Regions from separate parts of the Pseudoalteromonas sp. T1lg24 genome, predicted to be linked through region 2. Evidence: predicted binding sites of a transcription regulator. Region 2 holds the regulator's gene; each other region holds the start of a gene.
The links. Region 2 encodes sigma-54, which starts transcription at its own class of promoters, with help from an activator protein. Its sites were predicted from a motif close to GTTGGCACGNNNNTNGNNT; they were not measured.
Positions count from the first base shown of each region.

Region 1: the regulator sigma-54 is predicted to act here: its motif matches at 1,352-1,370, upstream of C2M30_RS02340 (DUF3192 domain-containing protein).
Region 3: the regulator sigma-54 is predicted to act here: its motif matches at 1,428-1,446, upstream of C2M30_RS11980 (DUF2726 domain-containing protein).

Region 1 is NZ_PQCB01000004.1:224,869-228,155, forward strand. Features, by position in the region: gene C2M30_RS02335 (LytR/AlgR family response regulator transcription factor) at 44-796, opposite strand; gene C2M30_RS02340 (DUF3192 domain-containing protein) at 940-1,305, opposite strand; gene dinB (DNA polymerase IV) at 1,711-2,766, shown strand; gene C2M30_RS02350 (M17 family metallopeptidase) at 2,857-3,287, shown strand, end outside.
Region 2 is NZ_PQCB01000034.1:322,566-325,852, reverse strand. Features, by position in the region: gene lptB (LPS export ABC transporter ATP-binding protein) at 1-642, shown strand, start outside; gene C2M30_RS20965 (RNA polymerase factor sigma-54) at 721-2,217, shown strand; gene hpf (ribosome hibernation promoting factor) at 2,240-2,527, shown strand; gene ptsN (PTS IIA-like nitrogen regulatory protein PtsN) at 2,529-2,984, shown strand; gene rapZ (RNase adapter RapZ) at 3,000-3,287, shown strand, end outside.
Region 3 is NZ_PQCB01000018.1:235,996-239,282, reverse strand. Features, by position in the region: gene mtnN (5'-methylthioadenosine/S-adenosylhomocysteine nucleosidase) at 1-652, opposite strand, end outside; gene C2M30_RS11980 (DUF2726 domain-containing protein) at 787-1,380, opposite strand; gene C2M30_RS11975 (hypothetical protein) at 1,664-3,287, shown strand, end outside.

The sequences.
Region 1 (3,287 bases), on a different contig from region 2:
TTTTCGTAGATTGTTATTTACTCTACGAGATAGAGTTTATTTGTCAACCAATTAATCCTTGCATGTTTTGCTTGTAACGTCGGGATAAATTGAGATTGGCGCCGTCTTTTAAGGTAACAATATAGTCGCCGTTATCAGTAGGGCGGATTTCGCGTATGGCTTGTTTTTTTATGATCGCAGAGCGATGAATGCGAATAAAGCCAAATGGTGATAGCTGCTGTTCCATTGAAGATAATGTTTGGCGATGTAAAATCGTTCGCTCATCTTGGTTGAGGTGCAATTCAACGTAGTTTCCAGCGCCGCCAACCCAAGAAATTTCATCAGGTGTTAAAAATTTTATTCTACCAGCGTCTTTTAAAACGATTTGCTGGTCATCTAATTGGTTAGATGAAAATCGTTGTACCAGTGAGCTCATCAACTCAAATTGCTGTTTCTCAGGCGCGAGCATTCTGGCTAGCTTATCTAATGTTTTGCCTAAACGAGAATTGACCATAGGCTCTAAAATAAAATCAAACAAATCACATTCAAATGCCTTAGCTGCATCAACACGATTGCTTGATAATAATATGATTTCAGTTGAGTCTGCCAATGATTGAAGTGTAGGCCAATCATGTTCTTGAATAAGCTCATTTTGTACAAAAAGTACTTTGGCACGGGTTTTTTTACAGGCTGCTATTAATTTGGCAAAACAAGACTCAACATTTGTTAGCTTAAAAAGTGAGTTATCGATTTGTTGTGACAGAATGTCTGAGAATGTTGGGTCGTTGTGACCGACGACTAGATTGTATCTATCCATTTTATCCACCTAATTACGATGCCTTTCGTAATTAATATTACGAAACTTGTCGTAATAGTCAACGAATAAATGTAAGTGGATGTAAATAGATTGATTTAAAAGGGTTTTAAAGAAAAGGGCGAAACATTTCGCCCTTACACATATTAATTTTTTAACTGCTCAAGAGCGTGCTCGCCCCAGCCTGTTAGTTGATTATTTTTAAACACAAGCGGCGTACATTCGTCTTTTGTTGTTTTACCGTCAGAGTGAATAGAGTTTGTTGCGTAGTAAAGCACACGATATTCAGTGTCGCTTTGTTTTACTAGCTCAGAAAAATTTGGTGTACCAAGTTTATTGATTACGTGTTGATACTCTTTTCCAATTTCCATATTGGCAATCGCTTTGCGGTTTTTTTCATGGGTTCTTTCCCAGCTAGATGAATAGTCTGATTTGCCTTCGCCGCCTACCGCAACAACACAGCCTGTTAAAAGTGGCAATGTGAGGGCTGATGCTAAAACTAAGTATTTCATAGAAGATCCTTGAATGATATTTCAAATATTATAATTTTCTAGTTATTAGCAGAATTAGTGCCAAAAAATTAAATCAATATTTATCAATTGGTTATTGTTTTATGCGTTTCTGTTTTTGGTGATATTTACGAAATGTTAGTGACTTTGACTAGTTACCATCGTCGTATATTCGTTTCCTTTCAAGGTATTTAAATCGTCGCTTTCTGCGGATATCTATTGTACCTAAATGAACATTTACAAAACTTCAATATTCTACCTATGCTGTTATCTACATTCATTTTCTTATTAATAAAATGAATGCAGATAACGGCATCTTAAAACTTAACACGCCGCAAAATAAAAACTTGCTGAATCAAATAAGTTTGATACATAATAAACTGTATATATAAACAGTGCTTTGTGATTTTGAAAAAATTTATACATATTGATATGGATTGTTTTTATGCAGCAGTCGAAATGCGAGACAATCCAGAGTTGAGAGATAAGCCAATCGCAATTGGCGGTAAACACCGTCGTGGTGTGTTGGCAACGGCAAACTATATTGCGCGTCAATATGGTGTGCGCTCAGCAATGTCTAACTATAAAGCGTTGCAACTGTGTCCAGAATTACTGATTGTTCCCGGCAGAATGGCAGTATACAAAGAAGTGTCTAATCAAATTAGAGAGATTTTCGCCAAATACACAGATCTAATTGAACCGCTTTCTTTAGATGAAGCCTATTTAGATGTAACCGATTGCACACAGCACTCAGGCAGTGCAACACTTATCGCTAATGCGATTCGTGATGAGATTTTTGAAACAACAGGTTTAACGGCGTCGGCGGGAATCGCACCCATTAAATTTGTGGCGAAAATTGCCAGTGATGAAAACAAACCAAATGGCTATTGTTTGATCCCTCCTCATCGGGTGCAAGGGTTTTTAAAAGCGCTTAACCTTAAAAAAATTCCTGGTGTAGGTAAAGTAACCTTAGAGAAATTGAATGCATCAGGTTTGTTTGTTGGTGAAGATGTATTAAACCTCGGTTTAAATCAAATGCAGGTAAAGTTTGGCACTTGGGGTGCTGAGTTATTTAAAAAGTGTAATGGTGAGGTGATAGGCAAAATAAATACATCACGTATTCGAAAGTCACTTTCAGTTGAGCATACCTACGAATATGATAAAACATCGCTAGAACAATGCTTAGCAGAGCTGCCAAAATTAAAAGATGAGCTTGATATAAGGTTGCAAAGTAAAGGGCTATTAAACAAAGTATCTAAGCTTTCGGTAAAAGTTAAGTTTAACGATTTTGTTTCAACAACCGCGGATTACAGCTGCACGCATTTAGATGATGATATTTTTACGCGTTTAATCGAAAAAGCCTACTTACGAGGCGGAAATAAAGGCGTGAGATTACTCGGTTTAGGTGTTGGCTTGTCTGAAAATAGCTACGAACAAGAGCAGCTTGCAATGTTTGAATCTTGATTTTTATAAATTTGCCCTCATATTTAAGCCATCTTTTCTAAACTTACGCGACAACATTGCGCGTATTTATTCGTTCAGTAAGGTTCAAAAATGACTTCACCAAAGGCCCTGCAAGCGGCATCAATTTCAGATTTACCTCAATATGTTGATAGTTTAATTATTATCTCGCCAGACTTGGCATTACTCCCAAATGATTTTCGCGATAGCGTAATGGCTACCGCGCAATTCGATAAGCGCATAGGCCAAAAAGCATTATTGTTGGTGAATGACAATGCACCTGGAAAACGTTTAGTGATTGCACCAACAGGTCCTTTAGAGCGTGACTATGACGATGTGCGTCGTTATTTCGATGCGGCAAAACAAGGTGTACTAGAAGCAAAACAAGCGGGTGCAACAAACCCTGCAATTTTAGTGCTAGGCCAATTAGATGAGCGTTATCAGCAAGCAACAACCGTAGCGTATTTAGGTGCTTGCCAAGCATTATGGCAACCGCTAGAAGCACGTGAATTTCACGGTGCGGC
Region 2 (3,287 bases):
GGCAGTATTGTTGGTTTGCTTGGTCCTAACGGTGCCGGTAAAACTACGACGTTTTACATGATTGTTGGTTTAGTACCGAGCGACAATGGCGTTATTCGTATTGACGATAATGACATTACACTGCAACCAATGCATAGTCGCGCCCGTTTAGGCATAGGCTATTTACCGCAAGAATCGTCGATTTTTAGAAAGCTCACTGTGTATCAAAACATCATGGCGATTCTAGAAACACGCAAAGAACTTAATCGTGTGCAACGCGAAGAAGCGCTCGATGATTTATTAGAAGAATTTAACATTGGCCATATCCGAGATTCACAGGGTATGGCATTGTCGGGTGGTGAACGTCGTCGTGTCGAAATTGCGCGCGCATTAGCCGCAAACCCCAAATTTATCCTGTTAGATGAACCTTTTGCTGGTGTTGATCCTATTTCAGTGATAGATATAAAGAAAATAATTGAGCATTTGAAAAATCGCGGCATTGGCGTGTTAATAACAGACCACAACGTGCGTGAAACCTTAGATGTATGTGAAAAAGCCTACATTGTTTCTCACGGCGAATTAATCGCATCTGGCACGGCTGAAGACGTTTTAAACAACCAAAAAGTACGCGATGTATACCTAGGTGAACAATTCAGACTATAGTAATAGTTATAGGCCTTAAATTTGGAATTGAATTGTTAACTAGCGGCTTGAAATCGAAAGAAGGATTAGAATAACTACATGAAGCAATCTTTACAGCTTCGCCTTGGGCAGCAACTAACAATGACTCCACAATTGCAACAGGCTATTCGCTTGTTGCAGTTGAGTACGTTAGATTTGCAGCAAGAAATTCAAGAAGCGCTTGATGCCAATCCTTTACTTGAAGAAGACATTGACTACAGTGACGATAAACAAAACAACGAAAACACTGAGTCAAACAAAGACGAATCATTAAACGGCGATGATATTGAAGCAGCGCCAAGCCAAAGTGAAATTGAATCAAGCGACGCACTTAGCAACGAGAATATTTCTGAAGATTTAGCTATGGATGTGTCGTGGGACGATTATATCAGCGCCGCACCGGTTTCTGTCAGTAACGCCCCAGCTCCTGACAACGATACTGTGTATCAAGGCTCAACCAGCGAATCATTGCAAGATTACTTAATGTGGCAATTACGCTTAACGCCGTTCAGCGACACCGACGAGATGATCGCAACCACTATTGTTGAAGCGGTAGACGATTCAGGTTATTTAACACAAAGTAGCGAAGAAATTTTAGAAGCGGTACAGCAATCTGACGACCAAGAACAAATTGAACTAGACGAAGTTGAAGCTGTACTTAAACGCGTTCAACTCTTTGATCCTGTTGGTATTGCTGCGCGTTCGTTACAAGAATGTTTATTGATCCAGCTCAATCAGTACGACAAAAATACCCCTTGGCTAAACGAAACAAAGAGCGTAATCTCAAACCATATGGAACTTTTAGGATTACGTGATTATCGTACAATAATGAAGAAGGCTAAACTCAAGGAGCCTGAGTTAAAAGAAGTCTTAACATTAATACATAGCCTTAATCCAAAACCAGCTGAAAGCATCATAAAAGAAGAACCTGAATACGTGGTTCCCGATGTTTCAGTAAAGAAAATTAAAGGACGCTGGCGCGTTGATTTAAACAACGATAGCATGCCAAAGATCCGCGTGAATGAACAATACGCTGCGCTTACTCGCTCGATGAAATCAAGCACTGACAGCCAGTTTATTCGCAACCATTTGCAAGAAGCAAAATGGTTTATTAAAAGCTTAGAAAGTCGCAATGATACTTTATTAAAAGTAGCCAATTGCATTGTTGAACAACAACAGGCATTCTTTGAATATGGTGACGAAGCAATGAAACCTATGGTTTTAAACGACGTTGCCGAAATGGTCGAGATGCATGAGTCGACTATCTCGCGTGTAACAACGCAAAAATACATGCATACACCACGTGGCATTTATGAGCTTAAATACTTTTTTTCAAGCCACGTTAGCACGGAAAATGGGGGTGAGTGTTCATCCACCGCGATTCGAGCACTGATCAAAAAGCTAGTTGCGGCGGAAAATCCTGCTAAACCATTAAGTGATAGCAAGATTACCGACTTACTAGCGGAACAAGGAATTAAAGTGGCGCGACGCACTATCGCAAAATACCGTGAGTCGCTATCCATACCACCGTCTAATCAGCGCAAGAGCCTGATCTAGACCAAATAGAAGGAAAATGCTTATGCAATTAAACTTAACAGGTCGTCACGTAGAAATTACTGATTCTTTAAGAGACTATGTCACTAACAAATTTGCAAAACTAGAGAGGCATTTTGATCATATAAATAACGTGCACGTTATTCTAGATATTGAAAAACTATCACAAAAAGCAGAAGCTACTATGCATGTTAACGGTGGCGAATTGTTTGCCTCTACCGAGCATCAAGATATGTATGCAGCAATCGATGGCCTGGTCGACAAACTAGACCGCCAAGTAATTAAGCACAAAGAGAAACTTTCTCGCCACTAAAATGAAATTAACCGATATTATTGCTGAGGACTGCGCTAAAACCGCGGTCCTTTTTAATAGCAAAAAAAGACTGTTTGAATTTATTAGCGACCTTGCCCATCAGCAAGCCCCTGATATTACTTCTCAAGAGTTTCTTGAAGCCTTACTGCAACGCGAAAAGCTAGGTAGCACGGGTATTGGTAAAGGCCTCGCCATTCCTCATGGCCGCATTGATGGCCTACAAAATACCATTGGCTTTTTAATTGTAAATCAGTCACCTATTCCGTTTGATGCCATTGACGATAAAGACGTTGATATTTTTATCGTACTGCTCATACCAGAACAAAAGTGCCAGCAACATTTGCAGACTTTAGCCACCATCGCTGATAAACTAAAAGATAAGCAGTTTTGCCGTCAACTACGTCACGCTGAAAATAATCATCAGCTATATCAAATCATTAGTAGTGAGGCGAGTTAACTAAGGGAGATGTAAGTGCAACTTATTTTAGTCAGTGGTCGTTCTGGTTCAGGAAAAACAGTCGCACTCAGAGTATTGGAAGATCTCGGGTATTATGTTGTTGACAATATTCCTGTTAATTTATTGCCTTCGTTGATCCGCTCAGTTTCAGATAAATACGACAAAATTGCAGTGAGTGTTGATGCTCGCAATATGACTAAAGAGCCAGAGGAAATAGAAGAAGTACTCGACTATTTACCTGGTTTTGCAACACCAACCTTATTTTACCTTGATAGCGATGACAGCACGCTAATTAAGCGCTTT
Region 3 (3,287 bases), on a different contig from region 2:
CTGATGCTTTCACTAAATAAGACTCGAATGATTCTGGTGATTCTTTACCAGCAATATCTGACAGCGAGCGAATCACTACAAATGGTGTATTTAGCTGATGACATACTTGTGCAATTGCTGCACCTTCCATTTCAACCGCTAACATATTTGGAAATTGTTCGCGTGTTTTTTCAATGCGCACAGGGTCACACATAAATGAATCACCGGTACAAATTTGGCCAACCATTGTTTTAATGCCTTTCGACATTTCAGCAATCGCTTTTTCAGCATTTTCTACAAGTGTTTTATGTGCAATAAACGCTGGTGGCATTTGTGGTACTTGACCCATTTCATAACCAAAAGCAGTAACATCAACATCGTGATGACGCACTTCACTTGAAATAACCACATCGCCAACGTTCAGGCTTTGCTCAAAACCACCTGCAGAACCAGTGTTGATAATGCAATCTGGTGCGAACAACTCAATCATTAGCGTAGTAGCGAGTGCCGAAGCCACTTTACCAATACCAGATTGAACTAAAATAACGTCTTGATCAGCAAGTTGACCTTGGTAAAACGTGAAGCTACCGCGCTCAGTAATTTTAGTGTTTTCAATCGCAGCTTTTAAAATAGCTACTTCTGGCTCCATTGCGCCAATAATACCGATTTTCATAATGGTTACGCCTATTTATAGGGAATAAATAAAATATGGCGGAATTATAGCTAGGTTACTAATAAATTCACAGACAAAATAAAACCCGCAATATGCGGGTTTTTAGCGCGTAAAGAACAACACGCTGTAAAAAATTAAACTTGTGCCAGAGCCGTTGACTGCGACTTTACCTGTGACGGAGACAACACTGCCGTAGGTTTACTGGTTGCTTTTCGAATAGGTGGTTTAGAATTGGTTACTTGTTTACCCAATTTAAATAAAATGGCCTGTCTTACTTCCTGTGGCTTGTAACCTGTTTTAACTTTTATACGAATAAGCGGTACACCGGCAGATTCTAACGCGCCATTTACAAACCAGTCTTTTTTCGCTTTGTGACCATTTTTACTAGCATTATTGACTAAGTCGATTGCTGCAACAATCTTCAAGCTTTCTTTATCCAATAATACGTAATCAAGCTGTTTATTTTGCGCTTTAGCAAGTGCACTGCGACGTGATTTGTCATCGGTGCCAGGTTGAAAATCTAAAATATCAACCAACCTAACGCGACTTACAATTTTGTAGTCAGAGCCAATCGCTTTTTCCAGCAAATTTAAAAACGCCGTTTCTACCTGAGTAAATAACGATTTTTTTTGTGTAAACGGGTAAGGATTTCCCGAATGGGTAAATTTTGACGCAACAAACGCCGCCATAACCACTAACACTAGAATTAATAACGAAACAAGTTCCATAGATACTCCAAATCAAAACTTTGACGCAAACTTTTTCAAAATGAATTAAGCAATAAAAGTGCCAAAACTTTATTACTACATCGATTGGGTTTTATGGGAATTTTGTTGGCTTAACAGCGCTACTACTTGTTACTCGCGCAGATACTGGGTAAAATTCAAGATTCCGTTGTGCTCATTCGAATTTGGGGTTTGCCGACTCGCTCTGTTCGGTATCTAGATTGACGCAATAAAATAACAATAAATGGTGTTACTTATGCGCTTCGCTCGACTTTGCTTGTTTAAAATGACAAATAAAAAAACGTTTAGTAAAAACGTACAAACTTTTGTTAGTTCAATAATCGCAACTTCTTTTGTTGCGTTTACACCCGTGGCGGCTGTTTCGGCTAACACATTGCTTATGCTCTCAGACGACCTTAAGGTTTGCTCCAGTGAAAATCAACGTTTCTGTACTAAAGAGGGTAAAGAATCGTTTTCCGATGATGTAAAACAAAAAGCCATTTTTGATATTACCGATGAAGCACTGTTAAGGGTTTCTGAGTATGCTTGGACCGAACAAGAAGAGTTAAAGAAACAAGTTGCTGATATTCTAAAAGCGGTAAAACCTAAGTTTGAGAACAAAACACTAACTGAGCGCCAGTTTGTACGAGCGCTGCGTGGTGTCTCAATTGAAGTTGGCACAGAAACGGTTTCAGGTCGTGATATTTGGCAGAGTTTGTACGAATTTGAAAAGCGTAACTTATTCGATTTGTTAGAGCAAAAGCAGGCTGAAAGTCGCTCAAAACGCAAAAAAACCGAAGTTAACTGGGCGCAAAGCACAAACTTAGAGGCAACACTTGCTTACCAAAAGTTATTTGATTTAAGTGTTGAAATTTCAGGTCCTAAGCGCAAACCGCGTATTGCTGTAGTAACAGGCACAGATCGCGACCCATATGCACGCGTTGACTATTACCTAGGATTGTTTGAGCAAATAGGTTTTGAAGCGACTTGGTTGCCAATTGATGCAGCAATGCAAACGGCTATCACGGCAAAAGAATATGAAAAGTCGTCTTGCGATAGTCTAGAAGAATTCCAAATAAAGCGTTTGGCGAGCTTTCGCCGTGAAGTACTTTACCCAGATTTATATCGTCAGCAAGTAAGCGAATGTAAAAAGTCGTCGCCATTAATTGACACAATCAAGCGAATGGATGCGATTTATATTGCTGATGGTAGCCCGCTATTAAGTTACCACGCGTTTTACACGCCAACCGGTGCACCTAGTGAATCGCTTACGAAAATCATTGATATGTTTAATAAAAATGAAGTGTTAGTTGCGGTTGAAGGCGGCAGTGTAAATGCGATCACCAATGCTAGAAAACCACTTAGCATTTTGGCGGGCGCTGTTAATGAAATTAATACGATTGTGCCTATGTCTTTCGCATCTGGCCATGACGCATGTAGCTTAGGTGCTGATTGTATTGCACTTGAAAGCGAACGTGACTTTACCGTTGTTGAATCACCAATTCTACCATTACTACCGTTTGGTATTGTTGACACTCAAGTATCGAAACGTGGTAAACAATTACGCGGTCTACATGCGGCGCTATTCAGTGATAATCAGCGTATATTTGGTTTAGATGATAAGACGGCTGTCGTTGTTACCAATCAAGACAATAACCTTGAGCTAGAAGTGATTGGCTCTGGCGGTATGTGGTTGTTTGAAGTAAACAGAGAAAATAATGAAGGTGGTGTACGCGAGTTTACAAGTCACTACTTCACACATGGTGATCATATTGCAATACGCAGCGGTGGCGTTTCGGTGGAGTTCCCAAGTTGGAAGTATGCAACTCAGTTAAATGGGTCTCAGCCACAAGTAACTTCAGCACAGGCGCTATCACGTAACAACTTCTTTAAGTTGAACGAAATGATGT